3 regions of the Streptomyces sp. NBC_00727 genome follow, and region 3 is predicted to be linked to each of the others. Evidence: riboswitches for the same ligand, from Rfam matches in the RefSeq annotation. Region 3 holds a riboswitch; each other region holds the start of a gene.
What was found. A riboswitch is a leader RNA that binds a small molecule or an ion and turns the genes downstream of it on or off. The one in region 3 is predicted to bind cyclic di-AMP.

Region 1 (10,441 bases), 1.7 Mb from region 3:
GCTCGGCCTGGTCCTCGCGATGGGCATGCACGCCCTGTGGAACGGCTCGGCCACCTTCACCCGGTACGGGTTCTACATCGTCTACGGGGCGTTCATGGTCCCCGTCTTCGGCCTGATCACGTGGCTCCTGATCCGGGCGCGCCGGCAGGAGCTGCGCTCCCTGGCCGTCGAGCTCCCCGCGTACGCCGGGGCCGGCTGGCTCTCCCCCGCCGAACCCCTCGCCCTCGCCTCGATGCGGGCCCGCGCCCTCGCCCGGAACGCGGCGCGCCAGCGGTACGCGGCGGCGGCCGGCGCGTACGGCCAGCCGCACCGGGCGACCCCGTACGGCCACGCCCACGCCCCGGCCCACGCGAAGCACCCCAAGGAGGCCAAGGAGCACGGCAGGGCCGCGGCCCGTACGGTCGCCGAGTACGAGGCGTTCGCGACGTCCCTCGCCTTCCTGCGCCGGCAGGCCCGCCGGGGCACGGCCGATCCCGACTTCGCCGCCCGCGAGCTGGAGCTGCTGCACCACCTGTGGCAGCGCCGGGACGTCGCGGGCCCCGCCCTGGCGTACGCGGCTCGCGCCACGCACCGCCGGCCCCCGGGCTTCCCGCCGCCCTGGCCGCATCACGCGTACGGACCCCACGCCCACAGCGCCGCCCCCGCCCCGTACCCGTACGGCGCCCCGTCCCCGTACACAGCGCAGCCGTACGGCCAACAGCCCGTACCGCCGTACACCGCACCGCCCTACACCCCGCAGCCGTACGCCGCACCGCCCTGTGCCGGCCCGCCGTACAGCGGCAGCCCGCCGGCCTGATCCGCGACCGACGGGCCGCTGCCCCGACCAGGAGGAGGCCTAAGCCGGGTCAACGCGCCTACGCGGACGCTTCGGTGAGTGTCGACAGTTCGTCGTCCGTCAGGCGGAGGTCGGCGAGCGCCAGCAGGGCGGGGAGCTGTCCGACCGTGCGGGCGGAGGCGATCGGCGCGGCGACCGTCGGCCGGGAGGCGAGCCAGGCCAGGGCCACCGTCGCGATCTCGGCGTCCCGCTCCCGCGCCACCGTGTCGAGCGCGGCGAGCACCCGCTGCCCGCGCTCCGACTCCAGGTGGCCGGCCGCGCTCCCGGCGCGGGCGCTGTCCACGGCCGCACCCGGGCGGTACTTGCCGGTGAGGAAGCCGGCGGCCAGCGCGAAGTACGGGACGGCCGCGAGCCCGGCGCGTGCGGCGGTGTCCTGGAGCCCGCCCTCGTAGGTGTCGCGGGAGACCAGGTTGTAGTGCGGCTGGAGCGCCACATAGCGGGCCAGTCCCTCGCGCTCGGAGAACTCCACCGAGGCGCGCAGGCGCTCAGGGCTGATGTTGGAGGCGGCGATCTCCCGGACCTTGCCCTCCCGCACCAGCTGGTCCAGGGCGGTGATGATCTCCTCGACGGGGACGGTCTCGTCGTCGAAGTGCGTGTAGTAGAGGTCGATGTAGTCGGTGTTCAGCCGGCGCAGCGACTCCTCGGCGGCCGACTTGATCGTGGGCGCCGACAGCCCCTTGTATCCGGGGAGCGCGCCGGCCTTGGTGGCCACCACGACGTCGGACCGGTTGCCGCGCGCCGCGAGCCACTTGCCGATGACCGTCTCCGACTCGCCGCCCTCGTTACCGGGAACCCAGTGCGAGTAGGCGTCGGCGGTGTCGACGAAGTTGCCGCCGGCCGCCGCGTACGCGTCGAGGACGGCGAAGGACTGGTCCTCGTCCGCGGTCCAGCCGAAGACGTTTCCACCGAGGCAGAGCGGGAAGACCTGCAGGCCGGACGGGCCGAGAGTGCGCAGTGAAGTCATAAGGGGGACAACGGTTTCCGGCCACCCCACTATTCCGTGCCACCTACATCCAGCCAGCCGCGGACCTACGGACCGGCAGCCCTGACGTCGGGGGGTGTGCGTCAGGGCTGCCGGGGTTCGGAAGGGCGCGGACCGGGAACGGCGCGGGCCGTCCCGGACTCGCGGGAGGCAACGCCGAGGGTCAGACGGTCAGACCGCGGGCGCGCAGCCAGGCCATCGGGTCGATGCCGCTGCCGTCCGGGGTGTGGACCTCCAGGTGGAGGTGCGGGCCGGTGACGTTGCCGGTCGCGCCGACACGGCCGATGGTGTCGCCGGTGGTGACCTTCTGGCCGACGGTGACACCGATCGATGACTGGTGGCAGAACCACAGTTCGGTGCCGTCCTCGAGCTCCAGCACCGTGCGGTAGCCGTACGAACCGGACCAGCCGGCCGACTTGATGGTGCCGGTGTGGATGGCCTTGATCGGGGTACCGGTCGGCGCCGCGAAGTCGAGGCCCGTGTGATAGCCGGAGGACCACATCGAACCGGCCTCGCCGAACGTCGAGGTGATCGTGTACGAGGAGGTGGGGATGGCGTAGCTGGCGGCGAGCTTGGCCAGGCGCAACGCCTCGGCCTTCCTCTTCGCCTCCTCCTCCGCCTTCTTCTTCGCGGCGGCGGCCTTGGCCTCGGCCTCGTCCTGCTGCTTCTTCGCCTCGGCGGCGGCCTTCTCGGCCGCGGCCTTCTCCTCGGCCGCCCTGGCCTCGGCGTCGGCGGCGCCCTGCTGCTGCTCGGCCTGCTGGAGGATGCGGGCGCGCAGCGCCTCGCCGGCGTCCGTGGTGCCCTGCTCGGCCTCGGCGGTGGTGATGCCGGCGGTGGTCAGCGGGGCGGCAGCGGTCGCGGTGACCCGGGCCTCGGCCTCGGTCTTGGTCTCGCCGGAGAACAACGCACCTACGCCCGGAAGGGAGTTGGCGTCGGGGAGATTGTCCGCGATGGAATCGGGAAGAGAGATGGAGACCGGCGGTTTGCTCTGCGCGGTGGCCATGCCGCCCGCACCGACGGCCGCGATGACACCGACGCCGAGGACGGTGGAGCTACGGGCCAGACCATTGCGCTGCTTGGCGACACGGTGCTTGCCGCGGACGGGACGGACGGACTCCTCGGTGGGGTTCCATTCCTCCCAGGTCCGCTCGGAGTCGGCATCGTCGGCGCGGAAACCGCTGCCGGGACCGGCGCCGGTGCCGTAGCCGTTGCCCCCATCGGTCGCGTAGTCGATCCCCTGTTCCGGGATGTACGCGGTAGCGGGGCCGTTCGCGAAGTCGGCGCCGTACTCGGGCACGAACCGGGAGGGTGATTCGGGGGCAGGCTTGTTGGACGCCACGCGGGCGCACTCCTTTCCTTCCTTCTCGCCTACCGGGTTAGCTGACGGGTTCGGAGCAGGAAGGTCTCCTACGGGTCCCTCCGCCTCTCGTGAAGACAGAGATGCCCGATTCACCCCATGTAGGTGGTTCCCCGGTTCCCTTGCGGAATTCGGCGCTCGCGCACGGTGCCGCCACTGACGGCGGCTGTGACAACCGCGCTGCGTTATCGAACGTTAATAGACAGACGGGTCCGATTCCAAGCTGTTCCCACTGATCGTTCCCCTCCTCGGCCCGGACTTTATGGGACACAACCGGGTGGAATCGGGCGAGTTGAACGAGGTCCGGCCACTACGCGTTTTCTGACGTTGCGTCAAATGTTATGCGGAGCGGCGCCTGTCAGTCACGCAGGGTTGTACCCCGCTTGATGATCTTCACCGTCCTGCGCCGGTCGGGCTGCCCCTTCGCCGGCCGCGCCACCGCGAGCAGCGCCATGTCGTCGGTCGACTCGCCCCCCGTATGCAGCCGTACGTCGTCGGTCAGCGCGGACAACAACTCCTCGGGCCCCGGAAAGAGGCGCCCGCGCAGCCGCCCAGCCGGGTCGTAGAAGACGCCGTCGGCATCACGTGCCTCGGACAGGCCGTCCGTGTAGAACAGCAGCGTCCCGCCGGCCGGCAGCTCCCACCCGTCCGAGCGGTCCGGCCGCACCCCCAGGCCCATGCCGAGCGGCAGCGCGGGCTCCGAAGGCGTCAGGGCCTCCACCGCCCCGTCCCCGTGCAGCAGCAGCGGGTCGGGGTGGCCGCGGTTCACGATCCGTACCGCCTGTCCGCCCGGCGGGATCTCCGCCAGCACGGCGGTGACGAACTCCTCGAACGCGTCGAACCCGCCGCCCCGGGTCGACTCACGCGCCAGCGCCCGCTCCAGCCGCTGCGCCACGCCCTCCAGCGTCGTCTCCTGCTCGGCCGCCTCCCGGAACGCCCCGATCACCACCGCCACGGCCCCGACCGCCTCCAGCCCCTTCCCGCGCACGTCCCCGAGCACGAGCCGCACCCCGTACGGGGTGTCCGCCGCCGCGAACAGGTCACCCCCGACGAACTCGTCCGCCTGCGCCGCCTCGTACCGCGCGGCCACCTGGAGTCCGCCGATCCGCTCGGGCGGCTCCGGCAGCACCGCACGCATGGCGGTCTCGGCGATGATCCGGGCGGACGCCAGCTGCTCGTTGCCGCGCCGCACGACCCGGTTGATCACGCACGCCTGGAAGGCGACCGTGACCACGGTGAGCATCTCGACGAACGAGACCACCTTGACCAGATCCCCGCTGTAGAGCCGGATTCCGGCGACGGCGAGCACAGCGACGATCCCTATCCGGACCGTGGTGCCGAGGCCGAAGAACGGCGCGGCGATCAGCGGAGCGGCCGCGAACATCGGGACGGCCGTGAAGGGCGGCGGCGTGAAGAGGTCGAACGCCACCCCGATGACGATCATCGCCACCGGCAGCACCCGGACGAACCGGCGGCTCCGCACGCCGCCACGCCCGCGCCACCGACGCTCCCACTTCCCCACCTGCGGTCTCCTGCCCGGTGCAGCCACGGCCGCGGACGGTACCGCGCACCTCCCCCAGCCTCGCCGCCGCCCGGCCGACGGGCGACTCCTCGGCCGCCGATGGGGCTAAACACGTATACGCCGACAACGCATCAGGCCCGGCACGCTGCTTGCGTGCCGGGCCTGATCCTTCAGTAGCGGGGACAGGATTTGAACCTGCGACCTCTGGGTTATGAGCCCAGCGAGCTACCGAGCTGCTCCACCCCGCGTCGGTAAACACAACTCTACGGCATGTTCGGAGCTCTCGTGACCACCCGCCTCGCACGCCCCACGCACACGGGTCCTCACCGAACGTCAAAGTGCCGAAAACGAGAAGGTGTTGCAAGGAACATGTGTTCTGTCGCAAGGTATCTGCTGCACCCCCCGGCTCGGTGGGCTGCCCGTGTGAGCAGCTCCGACCGCGCATGCCGGCGCGCACGGAGAGCCGCTCCCGGTCTCTGATCGCAGCCTGTCTGGAGGGCTCTCGACCATGACCGCACCGCTCGCCTCCGATCGCACCCCCGCTCCCTCTGCCACCCCGCCGTCACCCGTACGCGCCGCCGCCACGGGCGGCCTCATCGGCGGCGTGCTGGGCGCGGTGATGAGCGCGGCGGTGAACTACCTGGCGATCGGCCTCCCGGGCAGCGAGTCGGTCAACGCGGCCAACCACGCGATATCGGGCCTGATCAGCGGGTTCCTCGCCGGCTTCATCGGCATCATGGTGAACAGCAGGAAGGCGGCCGCCGCCACCGCGCCGGACGCGGAAGCAGGCACGAGGACGGCGTCCGACGAGGACACCGGCAAGGCTCCGGTCACCGCATCCGGGCCGGAGAAGTAGCCGCCGCGCCCCCTCCTGACCAGAACCCGGATCCTCTCAACGGGCGCATGCGCCCATATGGCGATATGACTGAGTTCGGACTCAGCCATGTCGACGGCGCCGGGAGTGGACGATGGACGACTATCCCCTGCTCAACCTGTTCTGGACGATGCTCTGGTTCTTCCTCTGGATCATGTGGCTCTTCCTTCTCTTCCGGGTCATCATGGACGTCTTCCGCAGCCACGACCTCGGCGGCTGGGCGAAGGCCGGCTGGCTGGTCCTCGCGCTGGTCCTGCCCTACCTGGGCGTACTGATCTACGTGATCGCCCGCGGCAAGTCCATGGGCAGGCGCGACGTCCAGGAGGCGAAGGAACGCGACGCCGCCTTCAAGGCGTACATCAGGGATGCGGCGGGCACGGAAGGCGGCGGCGGTCACAGGGGCGGCCACGTCGACGACCTCTCCAAGCTCGCCGACCTCAAGGACAAGGGCGCGATCACGGAGGACGAGTACCAGCGCGCGAAGTCGAAGCTCCTGGTCTGACGCCCCCTCCCCCGGGCAGCGCCCGTGGTGCCGGGGCCGGACCGAGCAGGGCCGGCCCCGGCACACGCGTCAGACGGCCGGTGCGATCGCCCCCGGTTCACCGCCCTCCAGTTGTGCCGCCAGGGCGGTGCGTGCGCGGGCCACCCGGGAGCGGACCGTGCCGACCGGACAACCCGTCACTCGGGCGGCCTCGGCGTAGGAAAGCCCGAGCAACTGCGTGAGGACGAACGCCTGCCGGCGGTCGTGGGGAAGCGCTGCCAGGAGTCCTTGGAGAGCGATCCCGTCCTCGAAGCCGGGCAGTCCGGTCGGCTGGGCGCGCTCGACGGTCATGCGCCAGTCGTCGGTGTCGGCGAGCAGCGGGCGCGCCGCGGCCCGGCGGAAGTCGTCCACGACGGCACGGCGGGCGATGGTCAGGAGCCAGGTCCGGGCCGAGGAGCGGCCCTCGAAGCGGTGCAGCGTGCGCAGCGCTCGCAGAAACGTGTCCTGTGCGAGGTCCTCCGCCGACTGCGGGTCGGCGGAGAGGTGGGCGACGTACCGCACGACGTCACGGTGCAGGCACCGGATGAAGGCGTCGGCGGCCGCACGGTCCCCGCCGCGGGCCGCCAGCGCCCAGGCGGTCGCGATGGCGTCCTCGGCCGTTCTGTCGCGCGGGGCGGAGGCGCGCTGCGGTGCGCGCGGGATGGGCAGGGTGGTGTTCATCGCCAGGGATGTCCTTCACGGATCGGTCCGGCGCCGGGCGTCCGGTCGGTGCGCGCACGCCGCGGCTGCGGCATGGGGCAGCGCCGACGGGACGGTCCGGGTTCCGGTGAACGGGGCACCCGGGCCCTTCGGGGCCGGGTGTGCCGGAGGACTTCCGCCTCGTGCGGGTACGGCCGGGCACCGGTCGGCGACCGGTTACGAGCCCGCTTCTACGTCCTCCGGAATGCCTGCCGCGTCCTCACGACGCGGCGGCCACCCCGGGCGGCCCCCGCCGGTCCCGTGCCCGTGCGCACCGCAGCCCCGGCGTCGGCCGGTCGCTCAGGCCCCGGCGGGGTCGCAGACGGCGGCGGGGAGCGGGCAGCGGTGCTGTGCACAGGGGCCGCAGCGGAGCCAGCAGCCGGCCGGCGAAGGCGCGCAGGACCTGGAAGGCGGCGCGCTCACCCCGGGCCAGCCAGATTCCGCAGACCAGCGCGGCCAGAACGTGCGCGGCCAGCATCCCGGTCGATGACATTCCGCCCAAGTGGTGGCCCGCGTGCGCCATGGGACCCGAGCTCATCGCTCCCACGGCGGAGGCATGCCCCGTGCCCACCACGTGATCCATACCGGCCATGTGGTGCACGCCTGCCATCGCGTCGCCCATGGGCGCGTGCCGCATGCCCGCCATGTGGTCCATGCCGCCCATGGCCGCGGCCGGCGTCCCGCCGGTGCCCGCTGTGCCCAGCGCGGACTGCGCGGACGCGAAGGCGTTGTGCAGCACGCCCTGGGTCAGGACGGCCAGAGCGGTGACGACCCAGGGACCGCGCTCGCGTGCGGCGAACCACCAGCCGGGGACCGCGAGCGCGAGGAAGCCCGTGGCCAGTACCCAGAAGGGGAGCGGCGCCTCGGACATCAGGACGTGTCCGGTGGCCGCAAGAGTGACGGAGACGACGGCGAACATCGCCGCCCTCACCACGCGTCCGACCGGTCCGGCCTCCATGGCGCCTCATCCTCCCATCGCGGGGCGCCGCACGACATGGGAAGGTGTCCGGCTTGCCGCCCATGCCCGACAAGTCACCGCTGGAGTGCGGTGTCGGCATATGCCGTGCGCGTGGGACGTGGTGCGGGACATGGCGCTACGGGCGGGGAGGGCGGTTCTTCTCGGCGCCTGGCCGCACCACGACCGCGTTGACCCGCAAGGGCTTCCCGTGGGCGAAATGGAGGGTGAACGACACCACTTCACCGGGCCGCCACGGAGTCCTCGGCCGCACGGTCACGTCGTTCCCGTGCGGGTTCATGGCGAGCCCGGCCCGTGCCGGGACGAGGATGGAGTCGACGGGCTGCCGGTAGGCGCCGTTGGACGACGTCATCCGGTGTCCGCTCAGTCCGGGCGGCTCGGTGGTGTCGGGCGAGGTGACGCGCACGAGCCGGTCGGCGGACCCCCCGTCGTTGGTGAGGGTGAAGAACGCGGCCGTCTCCGGTGTGGAGCCGAACGACTGGTAGACGTACGCCCGCGCGACGCCCACGTGCGGAGGGCTGCCGGCGCGCCCACTCGCCGTCCAGGCACCGAGGCCCCCGAGCGCGAGACCGCAGGCGAGAACGGGAACGCCGGCGGCGGTGAGCGACGTGCGCAGGCGCGAGTCGGGGGTGGGAGGAGTCATCAGAAGGCCGCCCGCGAGGTGGGGCGCCGGCGCGCGGCGGCCGGCGCCGGCTGCCAGCGGCGCAGGCGGAGGCTTCCGAGAACGACGAGGACGGAGCTCAGCGACATCGCGGCGGCGGCGAGCATCGGGTTGAGCAGGCCGACCATGGCGAGCGGAATGGTGACGACGTTGTAGCCGAAGGCCCACAGCAGGTTGCCCCGGATGGTGGTGAGGGTGGCGCGGGCCAGGCGCACGGCGTCCGCCAGGGCCTCGATGTCGTCGCGGACGAGGGTGACGTCGGCGGCGCCGATCGCGACGTCCGTGCCGGTGCCCATGGCGATGCCCAGGTCGGCTTCCGCGAGCGCCGCGGCGTCGTTGATCCCGTCCCCGACGACGGCGACCCGCTTGCCCCGCGCGCGCAGTGAACGGACGAGTTCCGCCTTGCCCTCGGGGGTGCGGCGGGAGTGGATCTCGTCGATGCCGAGCGCGTCGGCCACGGCTCTCGCGGGTTCCTCCCGGTCCCCGGTGGTGAGGACGGGGCGCACGCCGAGTCGGCGCAGCCGGTCCACGGCGTGGTAGCTGCCGGGGCGCACGACGTCGCCGAGCGCGAGGACGGCCTCGGGCTCCCCGTCGACGCGGACCAGGACCGGGGTGTGGGCGGCTTCCAGCGCGGCGGCGAGGGCCGCGTCCAGCTCCGCGGGCAGGTCTCCCCCGGGCGCACCGACCTCCACGCGCTGCCCGTCCACCTGTCCGCGTACACCGTTTCCGGGCAGCGCGGCGAAGTCGCGGAGCGCTGCGGGCCGTACGGCTCCTCCGGGCAGCGTGCGCTCGGCGTGGCGGACGACGGCACGGCCGAGTGGGTGCTCGGAGCCGGTCTCGACGTTGGCCGCGAGCCGCAACGCCTCGTGCGCGCCGATGCCTTCGGGGCGTGCGGTGAGGGCGGCGACGGTGAGATGGCCGGAGGTGAGGGTGCCCGTCTTGTCGAGCACGACGGTGTCGATCCGCCGGAGCGCTTCGAGGGCCTGGGGGCCTTTGATCAGGATGCCGAGCCGGCTGCCCCGGCCGGTGGCCGCCATGAGCGCGGTGGGGGTCGCGAGACCGAGCGCGCAGGGGCAGGCGACCACCAGGACGGATACGCATGCGGTGACGGCGGGCTGCGGGTCCGCACCCGCTCCGAGCCAGAAGCCGAGCACCGTGACCGCGAGAGCGAGCACCACGGGTACGAAGACCCCGGCCACGGTGTCCGCGATCCGCTGGGCACGGGCCTTCCCGGCCTGTGCCTCGGTGACGAGAGCCGTGATGCGGGCGAGTTGGGTGTCCGCGCCGACCGCCGTCGCGCGGACGAGCAGAAGTCCGCCGGCGTTGACCGAGCCTCCCGTGACGGCAGTACCGGGCGAGACCTCCACAGGCCGCGTCTCACCGGTCACGAGGGACAGGTCGACGGCGGACGTGCCGTCCACCACCTCGCCATCGGTCGCGACACGTTCCCCCGGCCTCACGAGGAAGACCTGCCCAGCGACGAGGCGCGTGGCCGGAATGATCCGCTCGGTTTCCCCGTCCCGCACCGTCACCTCCTTAACGCCGAGTCGGGCGAGAGCGCGCAGGGCCGCCGAGGTTCCGCGTCGCGCGCGGGCCTCCAGGTGGCGGCCGACGAGGACGAAGAGCGGGACGCCGACCACCGCTTCGAGGTAGACGTGCGCCACCGCGTCCGACGCCGTCGGCAGCAGCGTGAAGGGCATCCGCATGCCGGGAGCGCCGGCGCCGTCGAGGAAGAGCGCGTACGAGGACCAGCCGAAGGACGCGAGGACGCCGAGCGAAACGAGCGTGTCCATCGTGGCCGTACCGTGCCGCAGCCCGCGCCACGCTCGTTCGTGGAAGGGCCACGCGCTCCAGGCCGCGACGGGGGCGGCGAGGACGAAGCACATCCACTGCCAGTTCCGGAACTGGAGTGACGGCCCCATGGACAGGACGAGGACGGGGAGAGCGAGGAGCGCGGTCACCACGAGCCGTTGCGGGTGACCGGTGCCGTTCTCCTCCGTGGGCCGCTCCCCCGC
Region 2 (10,441 bases), 2.8 Mb from region 3:
GGCCCCTTCTCCTTGTTACGCGGCTCAGCCGGTCGCGTCGGCCCTCCAGGCGCGGGCGCGCAACGGCATCCGGGAGGAGCCGTCCTCCTCCGGGCGCACCGCGAGGATCTGGTTGACCCCGATCCGGTTGCGCTCGAAGGACAGCGCGGAGGCGGCCATGTACAGCCGCCAGACGCGGGCCCGCCCGGGCGAGACCAGCTTCACGGCGCGCGCCCAGCCCTGCTCCAGGTTGGCGACCCAGCGGCGCAGGGTCAGGGCGTAGTGCTCGCGCAGCGCCTCGACGTCCCGGGCCTCGAAGCCGGCCTCCTCCAGGATGGCGAGGGTCCGGCCGACCGGGGCCAGTTCCCCGTCCGGGAAGACATAGGCGTCGATGAACGCGTCGATCTCGTACGCCGACTCGTCCTGCTCCGGGCGGCGCCCGATCTGGTGGTTGAGGAGGCGCCCGCCGGGCTTGAGGAGGGCGTAGAGGTCGTCGGCGTACTCGCGGTAGCGGACGGAGCCGACGTGCTCCGCCATGCCGATGGACGAGATGGCGTCGTACGGGCCGTCCTGGACGTCCCGGTAGTCCTGGACCCGGATCTCGACGCGGTCGGTGAGGCCCTCGTCGGCGACGCGCTTCCTGGCGAAGGCGGCCTGTTCGGCGGAGAGGGTCACGCCGGTGACGCGGGCTCCGTACTCGCGGGCGGCGTGGATGGCCATGGAGCCCCAGCCGCAGCCGACGTCCAGCAGGCGGTCGCCCTCCTTGAGCGCGAGCTTGCGGCAGACCAGGTCGAGCTTGTCGCGCTGGGCGCCCTCCAGGGTCCCGGCGTCCTCCCAGTAGGCGCAGGAGTAGACCATGGACGGGCCCAGGACCAGTTCGTAGAAGTCGTTGCCCACGTCGTAGTGGTGGCTGATGGCCTCCTTGTCGCGGCGCCTGGTGTGCAGGGTGCCGCCGCGGCGGCGGACCTCCTCGGGCGGCGGCGGGGGCGGGAACCACGGCCCCGTCAGCTTCAGCAGGTCCTTCACGGCGGCCCGCGTCCGGGGCTCGCGCAGGGCCCGGAGGCCGCCGCGCACATCGGTGCCGCGCTCCCAGACGAGCCCGGCCATCAGGTCCAGGGCCTCGTAGAGGTCGCCCTCGATGTCGAGTTCGCCGGCCACCCAGGCGCGGGCCAGGCCCAGTTCGCCCGGCTTCCACAGCAGCCGGCGCAGGGCCCGGCGGTTCCTGATGACGAGGACGGGGGCGCCGGGCGGTCCGGATTCGCTGCCGTCCCAGGCCCGGATGCGGACCGGTAGGGGTTCTCCCAGCAACTCCTGGGCGAGAGCGGTCAGCCGCAATGCGGCGTCTGCCATGGCGCACACCTCCGTGACGGTGTTTCCCGACGTGACCGGACATGCCCACACATGTCCCGGACCACACCCCGGCACCCGGGGCGCCTTGGCGTGGTACATCCCCCACAACAGTCTGCGGCGGCCCGGCCATCCCGCTACCGGGCAAGGGAACGGCAAAACACGTGCACGCCACATGCATCCGCCGGGGGTGCGGCCCGCGCCGCGCGCCGTCCTCTTGTACCCGGATACGCCGAAGGGGCCGCCCGCACCACGGATGGCGGACGGCCCCTTCGGGCGTCGTACTGCTGCTCCTGCCGGAGCGGGCGGCTAGGAGGCCTTGGCCTTCTCGCCCACCGGCTTGGCGGCGGCCGGGGCGGGGGCCGGCTTGGCGGCCTCGTAGAACTCCTCGCGCGGCGTCTCCATGGCGCCGAGCGAGACGACTTCGCGCTTGAGGAACATCGCCAGCGTCCAGTCCGCGAAGATCCGGATCTTGCGGTTCCAGGTCGGCATCGCCAGGCCGTGGTAGCCACGGTGCATGTACCAGGCGAGGCGGCCCTTGAGCTTGATCTTCATCTTGCCCATGACGATCATCGCCACGCCCTTGTGCAGGCCCAGGCCGGCGACCGCGCCCTTGTTGGCGTGGCTGTAGTCGCCCTGCGGGAAGCCGCGCATCCCGGAGATGACGTTGTCACCGAGGACCTTGGCCTGACGCAGCGCGTGCTGCGCGTTCGGCGGGCACCAGGCGTTGGGGTTGCCGGCCTTGCGGCCGACCATGTCCGGGACCTGGGCGTTGTCGCCGGCGGCCCAGATGTAGTCGGTGCCCTGCACCTGGAGCTTCTCGGAGGTGTCCACGTGACCGCGGGGGCCGAGCGGCAGGCCGAAGCGGGCCAGCGCCGGGTTCGGCTTCACACCGGCGGTCCACACGATGGTGTTGGAGTCGACCTCAAGGCCGTTCTTCAGCACCACGTGGCCGTCGACGCAGGAGTCCATGGAGGTCGAGAGGAAGACCTCGACACCGCGGGACTCCAGGTGCTCGCGGCCCCAGGTCCCGAGCTTCGGGCCGACCTCGGGAAGGATCTTGTCGGCGGCGTCGACGAGGATGAAGCGCATGTCCTCGCGCTTCACGTTCGTGTAGTACTTCGCCGCGTCACGGGCCATGTCCTCGACCTCGCCGATGGTCTCCGCACCGGCGAACCCGCCGCCCACGAAGACGAAGGTGAGGGCCCGGCGGCGGACGTCCTCGTCGGTCGTCGAGTCGGCCTTGTCCAGCTGCTCGAGGACGTGGTTGCGCAGGCCGATGGCCTCCTCGATGCCCTTCATACCGATGCCCTGTTCGGCGAGGCCGGGGATCGGGAAGGTGCGGGAGACCGCGCCGAGCGCGATGACCAGGTAGTCGAAGGGCAGCTCGTAGGCCTCGCCGACGAGCGGCGCGACCGTGGCGACCTTGCGGTCCTGGTCGATGGTGGTGACGCGGCCGGTGAGGACCTCGGCCTTGGGCAGGACGCGTCGCAGCGGGACGACGACATGCCGAGGCGAGATGCTGCCGGCAGCAGCTTCGGGGAGGAAGGGCTGGTAGGTCATGTACGACCGGGGGTCGACGACCGTGACGGTCGCCTCGCCGTAGCGCATCTTCTTGAGGATGCGCCGAGCTGCGTACAGGCCTACGTACCCACCGCCTACTACGAGGATCCTGGGACGCTCCGTGGTGCTCATGCCATCGAGTATCCACCCCCCTCGGGGGGCATGCTCGTGAGCCCCTTCACAAAGTTGTGGCCACCCTCTGCTATAGTTCGCCGCCCACGTGATCCAGGTCATGACCTGCGGCGGGAACCCCGTGACGCCGGTGAACGTTGTTCACCGCCTGTGAGCTGGCCCTTGGGCCCCGGGCCCGGAGCGATCCCCTCCCCGGCCCCCACCGCCGCGACACCCCCGGAACACTTCGGTCCGTTCCGCGAGTGACCCCGCTCACCCCCGCCGTGACCCTTCCGGAGCAGAAGTCGGGCCCAGGGTGGCCAATCTCTTGTGAAGAAGTTCACGAAGTTGGTGTCAGGTCAGCCGGAAAGCCGCTCCACCAGGCACATCCCGCCCACTCAAAGGTGCGGGCGGGATGACGCATGAGCACTCCGCCCCGGCCTGACGTCAGGCCAGGGACCAGGCGATTCCATCCAGAATGTCGTGTTCGCTCACCACGACCTCGCGCGCCCCGGTCCGCTCCATCACGGCCTGCAGGATCAGCGCCCCGGACGCGATCACGTCGACCCGCCCCGGGTGCATGGCGCCGATCGCCGCGCGCTCCGCATGGGTCGAGGCCAGGAGGCGCGCGGTGATCTCCCGGACCTGCTCCAGGGAGACGCGGGAGTGGTGGATCGCCGCGGAGTCGTACTCCTCCAGGCCCAGCGCGATGGCGGCCACCGTGGTGACCGTTCCCGCGAGGCCGACGAGCGTCGCCGCCGAGGTGATCGGGACGGTCTCCTGGGCCAGGTCCAGGGCGGCGGCCACGTCGGCACGGATCGCCTCGGCCCCCCCGGGGGAGGGCGGGTCGCTGACGACGCCGTCGCGTACGAGGTGGCGCTCGGTCATCCGGACGCAGCCGATGTCCACGGACCGGGCGGCCCGCACCCGGTCGTCGCCCACCACGAACTCGGTGGAGCCGCCGCCGATGTCCACGACCAGGTACGGCTTCGCCAGGTCGTCGCGCCCGGTCAGCTCCTTGGTCGCCCCGTCGAACGAGAACGCGGCCTCCTGGTCCCCGCTGATCACCTCGGGCTCGACGCCCAGGATGTCCCGCACCCCGCGCACGAAGTCGTCCCGGTTCTCCGCGTCCCGCGAGGCGGAGGTGGCGACGAAGCGGACCTTCTCGGCGCCGTGCTCCGCGATCACCGCCGCGTAGTCCCGGCAGGCGGCGAACGTACGCTCCAGCGCCTCCGGGGCGAGCCGGCCGGTCCGGTCGACGCCCTGCCCCAGCCGGACGATCTCCATCCGCCGGGCGAACTCGACGAGCTCCCCCGTAACGGGATCGGCGTCCGCGACCAGCAGACGGATCGAGTTGGTACCGCAGTCGATGGCGGCCACGCGCGTCATGTCGCCGCCCCTCAGCCCTCGTCCGTACCCTGCTCGCCGCACGGCGACACGCACGGCCCCTTGCGCCACCACTCCGGAAGCATCGCGATCGCCTCGTCGCCCAGCGGGTTGACCCCGGGGCCGGCCGCCAGCGAGTGCCCGACGAGCACGTGCAGGCACTTCACCCGGTCCGGCATGCCGCCGGCGCTCGGGAAGCCCTCCAGGACCTCGATGGCGTCGCGCCGCGCGATGTAGTCCTCGTGCGCCGCCCGGTAGGCCGCCGCGAGCTCCGGGTCCTGGCCCAGGCGCTCGGTCATCTCCCTCATGACCCCGTTCGCCTCCAGCGTGCCGATCGCGGACGCGGCACGCGGGCACGTCAGGTAGTACGTCGTCGGGAACGGCGTGCCGTCCTCCAGCCGGGGCTGCGTCTCGACCACGTCCGGGTTGCCGCACGGACAGCGGTGCGCGATGGCGCGCAGCCCGCGCGGCGGGCGGCCCAGCTGCTGCCGGAACGCGGCGATGTCCGCCTCGGTGGGGACGGTGGACTCGGTCTGGGGAGGGGGCGTTTCCATGCCTGCCTAGGGATCTGATCGGACTGCTCGAACCGCGGGTTCTGCAGAGGTACGGAGGTGGGGACGGGCGTCAGCCGCGGTCGGCGCTGTCGACGCCGTCCCACAGGTTGGAGTGCCACGGCCGGTCCGTGCCGGACGGCTTCCCGTTGCGCTCCTCGGCCGCGTCGGGGTCGACCACGGTGAAGCCGGTCTCCCCCGGAAGAAGGTAGTGCAGGTGCTCGCGGGCCAGCCTCTTGATGTACGCGTCGTCCTGGAGCCGGGCCTTCTCGTCCCGCAGCTCCTCGGTGCGCGCCTCGGCCTCCCGCGCCAGCCGCCGCTGGTCGGCGATCTCGTCGCGCTGCGACACGTACTGACGCATCGGGTACGCGAGGGCGACGACCAGCGAGCAGACGACCAGGGCCAGGAAGGCGGCCCGGCCGGTGAGCCGGGAGCGGCGGGCCTGCCGGCGGTTCTGGGACCGGTAGACACGGGCGGCGGTCTGCTCACCGAGCAGCCGCAGCCGGGTCGCGGTGGAGAACCGGTCCCGGTCCTTCACGGCCATGTTCCCGCCTCCCCATCACGCACGTCCGTCCCCGCACACGGTACGGGACCGAGCGCGGGGACGGAGGGAGGCGGGGGGTACCCGAGGGGGCGTCAGCCCCGACGGGCCGTCGGCCCCGACGAGCCGTCAGCCCTTGAAGCGCGGGAACGCCGAGCGGCCCGCGTACACCGCGGCGTCGTCGAGGATCTCCTCGATGCGCAGCAGCTGGTTGTACTTGGCGACGCGGTCCGAGCGGGCCGGGGCACCGGTCTTGATCTGACCGCAGTTCACGGCGACCGCGAGGTCGGCGATCGTGACGTCCTCGGTCTCACCGGAACGGTGGGACATCATGCACTTGAAGCCGTTGCGCTGGGCCAGCTCCACGGCGTCCAGGGTCTCGGTCAGCGAACCGATCTGGTTGACCTTGACGAGCAGGGCGTTGGCGGAGCCCTCCTCGATGCCGCGGGCCAGGCGCTCCGGGTTGGTGACGAAGAGGTCGTCGCCGACGATCTGCACCTTGGCGCCGAGCTTGTCGGTGATGACCTTCCAGCCGGCCCAGTCGTCCTCGTACAGCGGGTCCTCGATGGAGACCAGCGGGTACGCGGAGACGAGCTCCTCGTAGTACTCGGTCATCTCGGCGGCCGAGCGGGACTTGCCCTCGAACTCGTAGGAGCCGTCCTTGTAGAACTCGGACGCGGCGACGTCGAGCGCGAGCGCGATGTCCTTGCCCGGGGCGTAGCCGGCCTCCTTGATGGCCTCGATGATGAGGTCGAGGGCGGCGCGGTTGGACTCCAGGTTCGGCGCGAAGCCGCCCTCGTCGCCGAGGCCGGTGGACAGGCCCTTGGTCTTCAGGACCTTCTTCAGCGTGTGGTAGACCTCGGCGCCCCAGCGCAGGGCCTCGGAGAACGACTCGGCGCCGATCGGCGCGATCATGAACTCCTGGATGTCCACGTTGGAGTCGGCGTGCGAGCCGCCGTTGAGGATGTTCATCATCGGAACGGGCAGCAGGTGCGCGTTCGGGCCGCCGAGGTAGCGGAAGAGCGGGAGGTCGCTGGCCTCGGAGGCGGCGTGGGCGACGGCGAGGGAGACGCCGAGGATGGCGTTGGCGCCGAGCGAGCCCTTGTTCTCCGTGGCGTCCAGGTCGAACATCGCCTGGTCGATGAGGCGCTGCTCGGTGGCGTCGTAACCGACGAGCTCCGGGCCGATCTGCTCGATCACGGCGAGGACGGCCTTCTCGACGCCCTTGCCCTGGTAGCGGTTGGGGTCGCCGTCGCGAAGCTCAATGGCCTCGAACGCGCCGGTGGAGGCGCCGGACGGAACAGCAGCACGACCGGTGCTGCCGTCGTCGAGGCCGACCTCGACCTCGACCGTGGGGTTGCCCCGGGAGTCGAGGATTTCCCGGGCTACGACGACGTCGATGGACGGCACGAGGCATCTCCTTCTGGGATATGACGCTGATTGTGCAGGGTCGCTTTGGCCTTGCGACAAGAGCCTAACCGGCCCGGCCGTCTGCGTCGGCCGACCGCCCGTCCCCTGGGACGAAAAAGGACCCGAGGACGGGCACACCGGGGCGAAATGCCAAATATTTACTGACCAGTAACTACAACAGTTGAACGATCAAGGGGTATCGGCACCCCTGATGCGGCGTGCCCCGGCCCGGCACGCACGGGGGGAGGTGCGCGCCGGGCCGGGGCGGCCTGAGCAGTCGGTGAGGAGGAACCGCGACTACTTCGTCAGGTGGAGCTGCTGACCCGGGTAGATCAGGTCGGCGTCCTGGACGATGTCCTTGTTCAGCTTGAACAGCTGCTCCCAGCCGCCCTTGACGTGGTGCGCGGCGGCGATCTTGCTCAGCGAGTCGCCGGTCACGACCTTGTACTCGCCGTCACCCTTGGCGACCTTCTGGCCGGTGGGGGTGGTGACCGTCTTCTTCGCGGCCTTCTTCGGGGCGTCCGAGCGGTCCGAGCGGTTGGTGGCGGGGGCCTCGGTGCGCTCGTCCTTCTTCGGGGCGGCCTCCTGCTTGGGGGCGGCCTCCTGCTTCGCGGAGCCGGAGCCGGTGTCGACGCCCGGGTCGACACCGTCGTTGGTCAGGTTGCCGGCACCGGCGCAGGCCCAGGCGCCCGGGCCCTGCATGTCGAGGAGCTTCTCGGCGGTGGCGATCTGCTGGGCCTTGGTGGCCAGGTCGGCGCGGGCCGCGTACTGCGTACCGCCGGCGGCGGCCCAGCTGGACTGGGAGAACTGCAGGCCGCCGTAGTAGCCGTTGCCGGTGTTGATCGACCAGTTGCCGCCGGACTCGCACTGGGCGACGGCGTCCCACGTGGCGACGGAGGCGGCGGAGGCGTTGGTGGCGCCCATCAGCGGGACGGCGACGGCGGCACCGGCGACACCGGCGAGCGTGGCGACACGGACGGCCTTGGACGGACGGCGGTGCTTGTTGCCCTTGCGGTTGAACAGCATCGAGTCTTCTCCTCACCGACGCCTGCGAGGTGAGCTGTCGGGTTCGGGCCAAGTGAGTTGCCCGGCCGCGCTGCTGGCGCGACTTCACCCCTAGCCGGTCCTGATGCGTCTCCCGACGATCCGGCCCAGCGCCTACCTGGGTCCCCCGCTCCTGCCTACGGCGCTTTCGCGTCTGTTCCCTTCGACCGACGGCAGGATTCGGCGTGACGGTCGACGGGGCCCGCGGTGCGAGCGGTTCTGACCGTAATCACACCCAACCCTCATATTCAAAGATGGACATACCGGATAATCATCCCGTAAGAGCATCCGATGAACCCTCATTTGCGCAGGTCGGAAGGGATGCGGCGGGACCTCCCGGACAAGAGCCGTCAGTTCACGCAAAGAGACCCATGTCTCACTCGGTCAAAAGTGGGACATGGGCCTCTTAAACCACCCAAAACTCAGGAGGCTCTCAGCTGCTCGCCGGCGCTTCTCACTGGGCGTCAGCCGGGGTCTCGCCCGTAGTGTCGGCCGGGGTCTCAGCCGGGGCGTCGGCCGCGGTGTCGGCCGCCGTGTCGGACAGGCCGAGGTCGAGGTTCTGGCCCGGCAGGATGAGGTCCGGGTCGGAGCCCACCTCGGCCTTGTTCGCCTCGTACAGCTCGGGCCAGCCGCCGGGCAGGTCCTGCGCGTCGGCGATGGCCGACAGGTTGTCGCCCGGCCGGACGGTGTACGTGTCACCACCCGGCTGCGCCGCGCCGTCGCGTGCCTCGCCGTCACCCCGCGAGGCGTGCCGGCCCGTGTCGCGGCCGCTGCCCGCCCCGGTGGTGTCGTCGGCGGCCGGGGCGCCCCGGTGCTTGCCGCCCGTCTCCCGCGCGCCGTCCGACGCGCCGGTGGAAGGGTCGGCGGACGGGTCGGCCGAGCCGGAGGGGTCCGTGGACGGGGTGGAGGACGGGTCGGCGGAGGGAGAGGCGTCGGCGCCCTTGTCCGCGTCCTTCTCCCCGCCCTTCTCGGCGCTCCTGCCCGCGTGCTTGCCGGTGCTCTTGCCGGCGTCCTCGTCCGTGGCCGTACCGCCGGCCGCCTCGTCCGCCGCCTCGTCCGAGGGGGTGGCCGTCGCACCCGACGAGGCGTCGTCCGCCGGGTCGGTGCCGAGCCCGGCGTCCAGACCCGAGTCCGCGCTGCGGGCGGGCTCGTCGGAGTCCTCGTCGCCCGGGTCGACGTCCGCCGCGCCCGCGCTCTTGCCGAGCCCGGAGATCACCGCACAGCTGGGCCACGCCTTCGGGCCCTTGGCGGCCAGGACCCGCTCGGCCACCGCGATCTGCTGCGAGCGGCTGGCGAGGTCGGCGCGCTCGGCGTAGGCCTCACCGCCGTACGCCTTCCACAGCTCGGGCGAGAACTGGAGGCCGCCGTAGTAGCCGTTGCCCAGGTCGGCGCTCCAGGTCCCGCCGCTCTCGCACTCGGCCACCCGGTCCCAGGTCGACGCGTCCGCCGCGTGCGCGCCCGCCGCGCCGAGCAGCGGGATGGCGATGGCCGAGCCGGTGACGCCGGCGGCGACGACGATGGCGGGTGCCTGACGAGGGCGACGGTGTCTGCCGTTCGCGGAGCCCATGGGAGTTGCCTTCCGTGTGACTGACAAGCGACTGGTGAGTCGAACGGTGAACCTAGCGGGAGTCGAACGTGAGTCACAAGTCGATGCAGCGCAGATCACGTGAAAGTCACAGAGTTGACAGAGTGTCACTTTCATTGGCCCGCACATGCCTCGCTCCACAGCCACGGAGAAGCGCCGCACCTGCCGCATCACAGCGCCGACCGGGCATCAAGAGCTTCTCCACGCCCTTGTACCGGCAGACCCTCACGCAGTTGAACGGTGACGGTGAGCTTCGGCAGCACCGAGTGCCTGTATGCCTCCACACCCCGGCAATCCGCCCCCAGAACGGCCATGATCTCCGGCCGGGCCCCCCGCTTCCACCAGAAGAGCCGGCGCTCCCTCATGGGGTTGATCCGACTCCAGGTGAGCGGCATCTCGACCCATGACAAGCCGCTCCGCAACCTGTGGAGCATGCCGGAGAACTGCACGCGGATGTCGTACTTCGAGACGAAGTGCTTCTTCGACTTCTCCGGGAGGAACCCGCGCAACATCGCCAGAACCGCCTCCCACTCCTCACCCGTCGGGTCGGGAGGCACCAGAGTCCCCGTCTCGTGATGCCACTCCCTGACCTCGCACCTGATGCCCGACCTGGCCGCCCTCCCCATCGCCCGGGGTGTGACACGGACGTCGAGGAAGTCGCACAGCTCCTTGCGTTCGTCCGGTGTCATGCTGTCGAGGCACTCGCGAGCACTGCTCGCGACGGCGGCAAGTTTCGTCGCCTGCCGCTGGTGATCCGCTTGTGTCCGCAACCATTGTTCGGCGACGTCCTTCTGCCTTCTGTACTCCTCCAGCTCCTGTTCCATCACCTTGAGCCCGGCCTTGAGAACAAGGGGATCGATGCCGGCCTCCAGGTATGCGGGCACTTGCCGGTGAATGAGGTTGCAGCGGTAGCCGCGCGCTTTC
Region 3 (10,441 bases):
TTCGAGCTGGTGCAGGGCGCCGGCGGCTCGCTCAACGGCACCACCAGTTTCGAGCGGACCAACTACTTCGAGACGATGCCCACGCACCAGCTGGAGCTGGCCCTGTGGCTCGAGGCCGACCGGATGGGCTCGCTGCTCGCCGCGCTCGACGAGGAGTCCATGGAGAACCAGCGCGACGTCGTCAAGAACGAGCGCCGCCAGCGCTACGACAACGTCCCGTACGGCACCGCGTTCGAGCGGCTGACCGCTCTCTCCTACCCCGAAGACCACCCGTACCACCACACCCCGATCGGTTCCATGGCCGACCTGGACGCGGCGACCCTCGAGGACGCCCGCGCCTTCTTCCGTACGTACTACGCGCCGAACAACGCCGTCTTGTCGGTCGTCGGCGACATCGACCCCGAGCAGACCCTCGCCTGGATCGAGAAGTACTTCGGCTCCATCCCCTCCCACGACGGCAAGCAGCCGCCGCGCGACGGCGCGCTGCCCCCGATCATGGGCGGCCAGCTGCGCGAGGAGGTCCGCGAGGAGGTGCCGGCACGCGCCCTGATGGCCGCTTACCGGCTGCCCCACGACGGCACCCGCGAGTGCGACGCGGCGGACCTCGCCCTGACCGTGCTGGGCGGCGGCGAGTCCTCCCGCCTGCACAACCGCCTGGTCCGGCGCGACCGTACGGCGGTGGCTGCCGGGTTCGGACTGCTCCGGCTCGCCGGCGCGCCCTCCCTGGGCTGGCTGGACGTCAAGACGTCGGGCGGCGTCGAGGTGGCCGAGATCGAGACCGCGGTCGACGAGGAGCTGGCCCGGTTCGCCGAGGAAGGCCCTACGCCCGAGGAGATGGAGCGCGCCCAGGCCCAGTTGGAGCGTGAGTGGCTCGACCGGCTCGGCACGGTCTCGGGCCGCGCCGACGAACTGTGCAGGTACGCGGTGCTGTTCGGCGATCCCCAGCTCGCGCTGACCGCCGTGAACCGGGTCCTCGACATCACCGCCGAGGAGGTCAAGGCGGCCGCGCGGGCCCAGCTGCGGCCCGACAACCGGGCGGTCCTGGTCTACGAACCGGTCGAGCCCGCCGAAGAGGCCGAGGCCGCCACCGACACCGACGCGCACGAAGGGGCGGACCAGTGACCGACGCTGCCGCGACTGAAGTTTCGATGCAGTACCACCCCCAGCCCGCTCCCGGCGTGGCGCGCCCCTGGGCCTTCCCCGCGCCCGAGCGCGGCTCTCTGCCCAACGGGCTGACCGTGCTGCGCTGCCACCGCCCCGGCCAGCAGGTCATCGCTGTGGAGATCTTCATCGACGCCCCGCTGGACGCCGAGCCCGAGGGCCTGGACGGCGTGGCCACGATCATGTCCCGCGCCCTGTCCGAGGGCACCGACAAGCAGAGTGCCGAGGAGTTCGCCGCCGAGCTGGAGCGGTGCGGCGCGACCCTCGACGCCCATGCCGACCACCCCGGCGTCCGGGTGTCCCTGGAGGTCCCGGCCTCCCGGCTGGCCAAGGCGCTCGGCCTGGTCGCCGAGGCGCTGCGGGCACCGGCCTTCGCGGACAGCGAGATCGAGCGGCTGGTGCGCAACCGGCTGGACGAGATCCCGCACGAGCAGGCCAACCCGGCCCGCCGCGCGGCAAAGCAGCTCTCCAAGGAGCTGTTCCCGGCCACGGCCCGCATGTCGCGCCCGCGCCTGGGCACCGAGAAGACCATCGAGCGCATCGACACCGCGGCCGTGCGCGCCTTCTACGATGCGCACATCCGCCCGTCCGCCGCGACCGCCGTGGTCGTCGGCGACCTCACCGGCATCGACCTGGACGCCCTGCTCGCCGAGACCCTCGGTGACTGGTCCGGGAACACCGCCGAGCCCCGCCCCGCCCCGCCGATCACGGCCGACGACACCGGCCGCGTGATCATCGTGAACCGCCCGGGTGCGGTGCAGACCCAGCTGCTGATCGGCCGCATCGGCGCCGACCGCCACGACAGCGTGTGGCCGGCCCAGGTCCTCGGGACCTACTGCCTGGGCGGCACGCTCACCTCCCGGCTCGACCGGGTCCTGCGCGAGGAGAAGGGCTACACCTACGGCGTGCGGGCCTTCGCCCAGGTGCTCCGCTCCAGCGCCGCGGACTCCGCCTCGGGCGCGACGGGCGCCGCGATGCTGGCCATCAGCGGCTCCGTGGACACCGAGTCCACCGGCCCGGCCCTGGACGACCTCTGGAAGGTCCTGCGGACGCTGGCCGCCGAGGGCCTGACGGACGCCGAGCGCGAGACGGCCGTGCAGAACCTCGTGGGGGTGGCGCCGCTGAAGTTCGAGACGGCCGCCTCCGTCGCGGGCACCCTCGCCGACCAGGTGGAGCAGCACCTTCCGGACGACTATCAGGCGACGCTGTACGCCCGCCTCGCCGAGACCGGCACGGTGGAGGCGACCGCGGCCGCGGTCAACGCCTTCCCGGTGGACCGGCTGGTCACGGTCCTGGTCGGCGACGCCTCCCGCATCGAGGAGCCGGTCCGGGCCCTCGGGATCGGTGAGGTGTCGGTCGTCACCGGCTGACCGGTCACTTCGCCCCTCGGACGGGCAACGGGGAGGCTCCGGCGCGTGGTTGCGCCGGAGCCTCCCCGCATGACTGGACCCGTTTGCCCTCTATGTGGCTGATTTGAGCGCTATATGATGATTCGCCCTGTGGGATGCGCTACAAAACCCCGTGCCCGTTTGGTGACGGGAAGTCCGGCCGCTTAGCGTCGGGTCCGCTGTCCGCCACTCGTACGCCGCATCCGTGACGTACCGGGCAGCCATCGCCGAGTCCCCGTCCGGCGCGAGCCCGGGGAGCCGGGGACCCACGCAGTCCCTGGGGTGAATCGGATGCCGGCGCCCCCCGGGGCGAGGCGTCCGTAGGAGACCTTCCTGCTCCGAACCCGTCAGCTAACCCGGTAGGCGAGAAGGAAGGAAAGGACCAGCCACCCCATGGCGTTCACCCGTGCCACCGGGAAGCACCGTGCCCCGAGCCGTCTGACGCGTACCGGCGCCAAGGCCGTCGGCATCGCGACCCTCGCCACCACCGGCGTCGTCGGATCGCTGGCCTCACCGGCCCTCGCCGCCGACGCGGGAACGGCCCCCGCCGCCACCGAGACCGGGCTCTCCCAGATCCTCACCATCGAGAAGACCCTCGCCGACCGGATCGAGGCCCAGGCCGCCGCGCAGCAGCACCTCGCCGACGCCGCCGAGAAGAAGGCGGCCGCCAAGGCGAAGGCCGTGAAGAAGGCCGAGACCGCGAAGAAGCAGGCCGCCGCCAAGGCGGCGAAGGTCAAGGCGGCGGCCAAGGCGAAGGCCCAGGCCGCACGCGAGGCCTCCGGACGCGCCGGCCGCTCCATCACCCGCACCGCTCTGGGCGGCACCTACGGGCTCCCCGTCGCCGGCTCGTACGTGACCACCGGCTACAAGTCCAGCGGCTCGCTCTGGTCGTCCGGCAGCCACTCCGGCATCGACTTCCACGCCGCCTCCGGCAGCTCCGTCGTCGCCGTCGGCGCCGGTACGGTCGTCGAGGCGGGCTGGGGCGGGGCGTACGGCAACAACATCGTGCTCCGGATGACGGACGGCACGTACACCCAGTACGGCCACCTCTCGTCGATCGGCGTCTCCGTCGGCCAAGAGGTCGCGGCCGGCCGCCAGATCGGACTCTCCGGCTCCACCGGGAACTCCACCGGCCCGCACCTCCACTTCGAGGCCCGGACCACGCCCTCCTACGGCTCCGACATGGACCCGGTCGCCTACCTGCGCGCCCACGGCGTCACCGTCTGACCGTTCGCAGGCTCCCCGGCGAAGGCCCCGGCATCCCGCCGGGGCCTTCGCCGTACCCGTACCGCCCAGCCCGCCCCGCTCGGCCGTAACCAAAAGATATTCATGAATTCTCGCCCGGCATCGGAAATGCGAGCGCATTGCAATAGAGTCATGGCAGAGGTGTCGATCGGCCGCTGTTCGCGGGGATTGAGACGGAGGTTCGGACATGCGTGTTCCGGCGCATTCGGTATGCACGGCAATCCGTGACGACATCGTTTCCGGTGTTTTCGAACGCGGCAGCCGGCTCACCGAGGAGGTGCTCGCACGGCGTTACGGGGTCTCCCGCGTCCCGGTACGGGAAGCGCTGCGCACCCTGGAGTCCGAGGGCTTCGTCGTCACCCGGAGACACGCCGGGGCCTGCGTCGCCGAGCCGTCGGAGCAGGAGGCCGCCGATCTCCTGGAGGTCCGCAAGCTGCTGGAACCGCTGAGCGCCGCCCGCGCGGCCCAGCGCCGGACGGAGGCCCACCTCAAGGTGTTGCGCGGCCTGGTCCGGCTCGGCCAGGAGCGGGCCCGCCGGGGCGAGGGCGAGGACCTGCGCTCCCTCGCCGGCTGGTTCCACGAGACGCTGGCCCAGGCCTCGGGCAGCCCCGGCCTCATCGCCCTGCTCACCCAGCTGCGCCACAAGATCGCCTGGATGTACGCGGTCGACCAGCCGGCCCGCCCGGTCGAGGCGTGGGCGGAGCACGGGGCGCTCGTGGACGCCGTGGCGCGCGGCGACGCAGAGCGGGCGAGGGCCCTGGCCATGCAGCTCGCCGAACGCCAGGGCGCCGCGCACCGGCTGCGCCGCGCCGCCCGGCCCACCTCCGCCACCGTGCCCCGGGCCGGCCGCGTGAGGACTTCGCAACGTGCCGTAAACACCGCGAGCGGCCGGAATTAACAAAGGTCGCGTACAAATAAATAAGGGCCCGCGTAAAAACCGTAAAAGCGTCGCGGGTTATTCGGTCCGGTCGTCGCGTCGGCGCACATACGCAAAAGCCGCGGCGCCCCATGCAGGGGGCCGCGGCTTTGCCGCGAGAATTCCGGCGGTTGTGACCGCTCGGGCTCAGACGGTCTCCGGGAGCTCTTCCAGACCCTCGGCGACCAGCTTGGCCAGACGGTCCAGCGCGGCCTCGGCGTTGTCCGCCTCGGACGCGAGCACGATCTCCTCGCCACCCTGGGCGCCGAGGCCGAGCACCGCGAGCATGGAGGCCGCGTTCACCGGGTTGCCGTCCGCCTTGGCGATGGTGACGGGAACGCCGGAGGCCGTAGCGGCACGGACGAAGATGGAAGCGGGGCGGGCGTGCAGGCCCTCGGCCCAACCGACGTTTACGCGGCGCTCAGCCATGGTTCTGCCCTTCACGAATCAATGGTTGTCTAGACCAGTGTCTCATGTGGTGCGCGATGCTCCGGGGCCGACCCGCGGGCCCTCCCTAGGCCCGTGCCCACGGTCGTCCGGACACCCCAGACTGCCCCCGCCCCGGCGCCCCCGCGACCGGTGCGACGGCCGTAGGCTTGGCCCATGCAGCCCTCTCCGGAGCAGAGTCCGCATCACGCCTACCCCGATCACTGGGAGGCGGACGTGGTGCTCCGCGACGGCGGCACCGCGCGGATCAGGCCGATCACCACGGACGATGCCGAGCGCCTCGTCAGCTTCTACGAGCAGGTTTCCGACGAGTCGAAGTACTACCGCTTCTTCGCGCCCTACCCCCGGCTCTCCGCCAAGGACGTCCGCCGCTTCACCCATCACGACTACGTCGACAGGGTGGGCCTGGCCGTCACGGTGGGCGGCGAGTTCATCGCCACCGTCCGCTACGACCGGATCGACGCGACCGGCCGCCCCGCCTCGGCCCCCGCGGACGAGGCCGAGGTCGCCTTCCTCGTCCAGGACGCCCACCAGGGCCGGGGCGTGGCCTCCACCCTGCTCGAACACATCGCGGCCGTCGCCCGCGAGCGCGGCATCCGGCGCTTCGCCGCCGAGGTGCTGCCCGCCAACACCAAGATGATCAAGGTGTTCCGGGACGCGGGCTACACCCAGCGGCGCAGCTTCGAGGACGGCTCCGTCCACCTCACCCTGGACCTCGAACCCACCGCCGAGTCCCTCGCCGTCCAGCGCGCCCGTGAACAGCGCGCCGAGGCCAAGTCCGTGCAGCGGCTGCTCGCCCCCGGCTCCGTCGCCGTCATCGGAGCCGGCCGCAACCCCGGCGGCGTCGGCCGCACCGTCCTGCGCAACCTCCTCGGCGCGGGCTTCACCGGCCGTGTCCACGCGGTGAACAGCGCCCTCGAAGCCGGCCAGGACACCATCGACGGGGCCCCCGCGCACCGCTCCCTGGGCGAGATCGGCGAGCCGGTCGACCTCGCGGTCGTGGCTGTCCCCGCCGACCGGGTCCCGGAGGCCGTCGCGGACTGCGGCGAACACGGCGTCCAGGGGCTGGTCGTCCTCTCCGCCGGTTACGCCGAGTGGGGCGCCGAGGGCCGCGAGCGCCAGCGCGAACTGGTCCGCCAAGCCCGCTCGTACGGCATGCGGATCATCGGGCCCAACGCCTTCGGCATCATCAACAACTCCGAGGAGGTCCGGCTCAACGCCTCGCTCGCCCCGGAACGGCCCGCCTCCGGCCGCATCGGTCTGTTCACCCAGTCCGGCGCCATCGGCATCGCCCTGCTCTCCGGCCTCTACCGGCGCGGCGCGGGCCTCTCCACCTTCATCTCGGCCGGCAACCGCGCCGACATCTCCGGCAACGACTTCCTCCAGTACTGGCACGACGACCCGGACACCGACGTCGCCCTGCTCTACCTGGAGTCGCTGGGCAACCCCCGCAAGTTCACCCGGCTCGCCCGCCGCACCGCCGCCGTGAAGCCCGTGGTCGTGGTCAAGGGCGCCCGGCACAGCGGCTCCACCCCGCCCGGCCACGCCGTACCCATCAGCCGCATCCCCGACTCGACCGTCTCCGCGCTGATGCGGCAGGCGGGCGTCATCCGCGTCGACACGGTCACGGAGATGGTCGACGCCGGACTGCTCCTCGCCGACCAGCCGCTTCCCGCGGGCGGACGCGTCGCGATCCTCGGCAACTCCGAATCCCTCGGGCTCCTCACGTACGACGTCTGCCTGGCCGAGGGGCTGCGGCCGCGCCCGCCCATCGACCTCACCACGTCCGCGACCCCGCAGGACTTCCGGGACGCGCTGTCGGCCGCCCTGGCGGACGGGGGATGCGACGCCGTGATCGTCACGGCGATCCCCTGGGTGGGCGAGAACGGCGAGGCGGAACCGGGCGACGGCGAGGTCCTGGCCACCGCCCTGCACACGGCGGCCGCCGCCGGACCGGCCAAGCCGGTCGCCGTGGTGCACGTGGAGATCGGCGGCCTGGCGGAGGCGTTGTCCGCCGCCACCAGCACGGTGTCCCAGCAGCGCCCGGCCACGCAGCCCTTCGCGGCGGCGCAGGGGACGACGGCGGCCGGTGCGACGGGGGCGCCCGCCGCGTCGCCGAGCGCCCCGTACACCGGCGCCCCGGACACCGGCGCCCCGTACACCGGCGCCCCGGCGCCCAAGCCGTCCGGCGCCCGGGCGCCCAAGCCGTCCGCCGCCACGAACGCTGCTGCTCCGACACCGACGTTCCCCGCTACGAACGGCGCGTTCCGAACGCACGTGCCGACCACAGCCCCGCCGTCCGGCGCCGCACAGCCCGTCGGCGCGGACGGCACCTCTGCCCCGGACGGCACCCCCGAGGCCCCCGGCGTCCCCCAGAACGCCCCCCGCATCGGTCGCATCCCCGCCTACCCCGCTGCCGAGCGCGCCGTGCGGGCGCTCGCCGAGGCCGTGCGGTACGCGCAGTGGCGGCGCCAGGCGGCGGTGCCCGGGAAGGTGCCCGACTTCCTCGACGACACCATCGATCCCCAGGGCGCCGCCGCCCGCATCGACGCACTGCTCGGCAAGGACCCCGACCCGCGCGGCCGGCCGCTCGGCCACGACGAGGCCCGCGAACTGCTCGCCTGCTACGGCATCGCCGTCCGCCCCACGCTGCCTGCCCCCGGCCCGGAGGAGGCGGTGGCCGCGGCCGCCCGGCTCGGCTACCCGGTAGCCCTGAAGACGACCGCCCCCCACCTGCGCCACCGGGCCGACCTCGGCGGCGTACGCCTGGACCTCGACAGCGAGGCCGCGCTGCGCCGCGCGTACGGCGATCTGACCGAACTGCTCGGCAAGCCCGCGGAGCTGCGGCCCGTCGTCCAGGCCATGGCGCCACGCGGCGTCGACACGGTTGTGCGGGCCACCATCGACCCGGCCGCGGGCGCCGTGCTCTCCTTCGGGCTGGCGGGCGCGCCCTCCGAACTGCTCGGCGACACCGCCCACCGCCTGGTCCCGGCCACCGACCGTGACGCCGCGGAGCTCGTCCGGTCCATCCGCGCGGCCCCGGTCCTGTTCGGCTGGCGCGGCGCGGCGCCCGTGGACACCGACGCGCTGGAGGAACTGCTGCTGCGGGTCTCCCGGCTGGTCGACGACCACCCCGAAGTGGTCTCCATCGCCCTGGAACCGGTCGTTGTCGCCCCGCAGGGGATCTCCGTGCTCGGGGCGAGCGTCCGTCTCTCGCCGCCCCCGGCCCGGACCGACCTCGGCCCCCGCCGCCTGGCCAACTACTGACCGCGCCCCCGCTCGCTTCCCTCTGGACCGCCCCGCGCGGGCGCGCAGCGGCGTCCCCGGCAGCCACCTGGCCCCCGTAGGATGGGTCCCATGGCTAAGACCGGTACGACGACCCAGGGGCTGCGCGCGGCGATCGAGCGCAGCGGCTACTACCCGGCCCTCGTGGCCGAGGCGGTGGAGGCCGCCGTGGGCGGTGAGCCGGTCGCTTCGTACCTGGTGCACCAGGAGACGACCTTCGACTCCAACGAGGTGCGCCGGCACGTCACGGTGCTGGTGCTCACGGACACCCGCTTCATCGTCAGCCACACCGACGAGCAGAACGCCGACACCAGCTCCCCGTCGCCGTACGCCACCACCTCCACCGAGTCGGTCAAGCTCGACCGGATCTCCTCTGTCGTGGTCAGCCGCGTCGTCGCCAACCCGGAGAAGTACGTCCCGGGCACGCTGCCCCGCGAGGTCGTCCTGACCATCGGCTGGGGCGCGGTCTCCCGCATCGACCTGGAGCCCGCCGCCTGCGGCGACCCCAACTGCGAGGCCGACCACGGCTACACCGGCAGCACCACCGCCGACGACCTGAGCCTGCGGGTCAGCGAGGCCGGCGACGGCCCGGACACCGTGCGTCAGACCCTCGCCTTCGCCCAGGCGCTCTCCGAGGCCACGGCCGCGACCCCCGCGGCCGGCCGCTGATGGCCCAGCCGGCCTGGCAGGACGACTTCGTCCCGCTGTCCGTCGACTCCGCGCCCGTCCCGGAGTACGGCAGCGGCTCGCTCGCCGATCTGCTGCCGACCCTGCTCGCGGGTCAGGAAGTGCCCGGCTTCGGCGCGTCCATCGGTGAACTCACCCCCGCCGACCGCAACTGCGTCTTCCTGATCGACGGCCTCGGCTGGGAGCAGATAAAGGCGCACCCGGACGAGGCCCCGTTCCTGCACTCGCTGCTGCCGACCTCGCGCGGCGGCACCGGCCGCCCGATCACGGCGGGCTTCCCGGCCACCACGGCGACCTCGCTGGCCTCCGTCGGCACCGGCCTGCCGCCCGGCGAGCACGGTCTTCCCGGTTACACGGTCCGTAACCCCGAGACCGGCGAGCTGATGAACCAGCTCCGCTGGAACCCGTGGACCCCGCCGAAGGCCTGGCAGCCCCACCCCACCCTCTTCCAGCTCGCCGACGCGGCCGGTGTGCGCACCGCCCAGGTCTCCGCCCCCGCCTTCGAGCAGACCCCGCTGACCAAGGTCGCGCTCAGCGGCGGCTCCTTCCTCGGCCGGCTCAGCGGCGAGGAACGGATGGACACCGCCGCCGAGCGGCTCGCCGCCGGCGACCGCTCGCTCGTCTACACGTACTACAGCGAGGTCGACGGCAAGGGCCACCGCTTCGGCATGGACTCCGACGCCTGGCGCGGACAGCTGATGTACGTCGACGGGCTGGCCCGCCGCCTGGCCGAGCAGCTTCCGCCGCGCTCGGCGCTCTACATCACCGCCGACCACGGCATGATCGACATCCCGTTCGACGAGCAGTCCCGGATCGACTTCGACGAGGACTGGGAGCTGGGCGCCGGCGTCGCGCTGCTCGGCGGCGAGGGCCGTGCCCGGCACGTGTACGCCGTCCCGGGCGCGGCGTCCGACGTGCTGGCCGTCTGGCGTGAGGTGCTGGGCGAGCAGTTCTGGGTGGCGAGCCGGGACGAGGCCGTCGCGGCGGGCTGGTTCGGCCCCACGATCGACGAGCGGGTGTACGGCAGGATCGGTGACGTGGTCGCGGCCGCCCACGACGACGTGGTGATCATCGCCTCGCGCAACGAACCGCATGAGTCGGCCATGGTCGGCATGCACGGTTCCATGACCCCCGTCGAGCAGTTCGTCCCGCTCCTCGAAGTACGCTCCTAGCCGTTCCGCTCCGCTCAGCCGCTCTCGCTTCCCGTCCCGAAAGGTGCTCAACCCCTCATGCCCGAGCTTGTGTTCTTCTCCGGGACGATGGACTGCGGCAAGAGCACCCTGGCCCTCCAGATCGGCCACAACCGCTCGGC

Region 1: another riboswitch for cyclic di-AMP. It lies ahead of OG242_RS16985 (M23 family metallopeptidase); the one in region 3 lies ahead of OG242_RS25045 (M23 family metallopeptidase).
Region 2: another riboswitch for cyclic di-AMP. It lies ahead of OG242_RS11955 (transglycosylase family protein); the one in region 3 lies ahead of OG242_RS25045 (M23 family metallopeptidase).

What each region holds. Positions count from the first base shown of each region.
Region 1 covers NZ_CP108981.1:3,794,292-3,804,732, reverse strand. Annotated here, with positions in the region: gene OG242_RS16995 (PrsW family intramembrane metalloprotease) at 1-796, shown strand, start outside; gene OG242_RS16990 (aldo/keto reductase) at 855-1,799, opposite strand; gene OG242_RS16985 (M23 family metallopeptidase) at 1,981-3,156, opposite strand; cyclic di-AMP (ydaO/yuaA leader) riboswitch at 3,168-3,321, opposite strand; gene OG242_RS16980 (PP2C family protein-serine/threonine phosphatase) at 3,533-4,696, opposite strand; tRNA gene OG242_RS16975 (tRNA-Met) at 4,871-4,944, opposite strand; gene OG242_RS16970 (hypothetical protein) at 5,205-5,552, shown strand; gene OG242_RS16965 (SHOCT domain-containing protein) at 5,665-6,072, shown strand; gene OG242_RS16960 (sigma-70 family RNA polymerase sigma factor) at 6,142-6,771, opposite strand; gene OG242_RS16955 (hypothetical protein) at 7,010-7,747, opposite strand; gene OG242_RS16950 (copper chaperone PCu(A)C) at 7,884-8,408, opposite strand; gene OG242_RS16945 (heavy metal translocating P-type ATPase) at 8,408-10,441, opposite strand, start outside.
Region 2 covers NZ_CP108981.1:2,678,040-2,688,480, forward strand. Annotated here, with positions in the region: gene OG242_RS11925 (class I SAM-dependent methyltransferase) at 25-1,329, opposite strand; gene OG242_RS11930 (NAD(P)/FAD-dependent oxidoreductase) at 1,636-3,021, opposite strand; gene OG242_RS11935 (exopolyphosphatase) at 3,448-4,389, opposite strand; gene OG242_RS11940 (DUF501 domain-containing protein) at 4,401-4,940, opposite strand; gene OG242_RS11945 (septum formation initiator family protein) at 5,011-5,481, opposite strand; gene eno (phosphopyruvate hydratase) at 5,608-6,888, opposite strand; gene OG242_RS11955 (transglycosylase family protein) at 7,186-7,914, opposite strand; cyclic di-AMP (ydaO/yuaA leader) riboswitch at 7,919-8,087, opposite strand; gene OG242_RS11960 (transglycosylase family protein) at 8,387-9,499, opposite strand; gene OG242_RS11965 (hypothetical protein) at 9,688-10,441, opposite strand, start outside.
Region 3 covers NZ_CP108981.1:5,515,474-5,525,914, forward strand. Annotated here, with positions in the region: gene OG242_RS25035 (M16 family metallopeptidase) at 1-1,122, shown strand, start outside; gene OG242_RS25040 (M16 family metallopeptidase) at 1,149-2,531, shown strand; cyclic di-AMP (ydaO/yuaA leader) riboswitch at 2,765-2,929, shown strand; gene OG242_RS25045 (M23 family metallopeptidase) at 2,943-3,776, shown strand; gene OG242_RS25050 (GntR family transcriptional regulator) at 3,982-4,692, shown strand; gene OG242_RS25055 (HPr family phosphocarrier protein) at 4,858-5,139, opposite strand; gene OG242_RS25060 (GNAT family N-acetyltransferase) at 5,314-8,424, shown strand; gene OG242_RS25065 (DUF5998 family protein) at 8,515-9,111, shown strand; gene OG242_RS25070 (alkaline phosphatase family protein) at 9,111-10,301, shown strand; gene OG242_RS25075 (thymidine kinase) at 10,359-10,441, shown strand, end outside.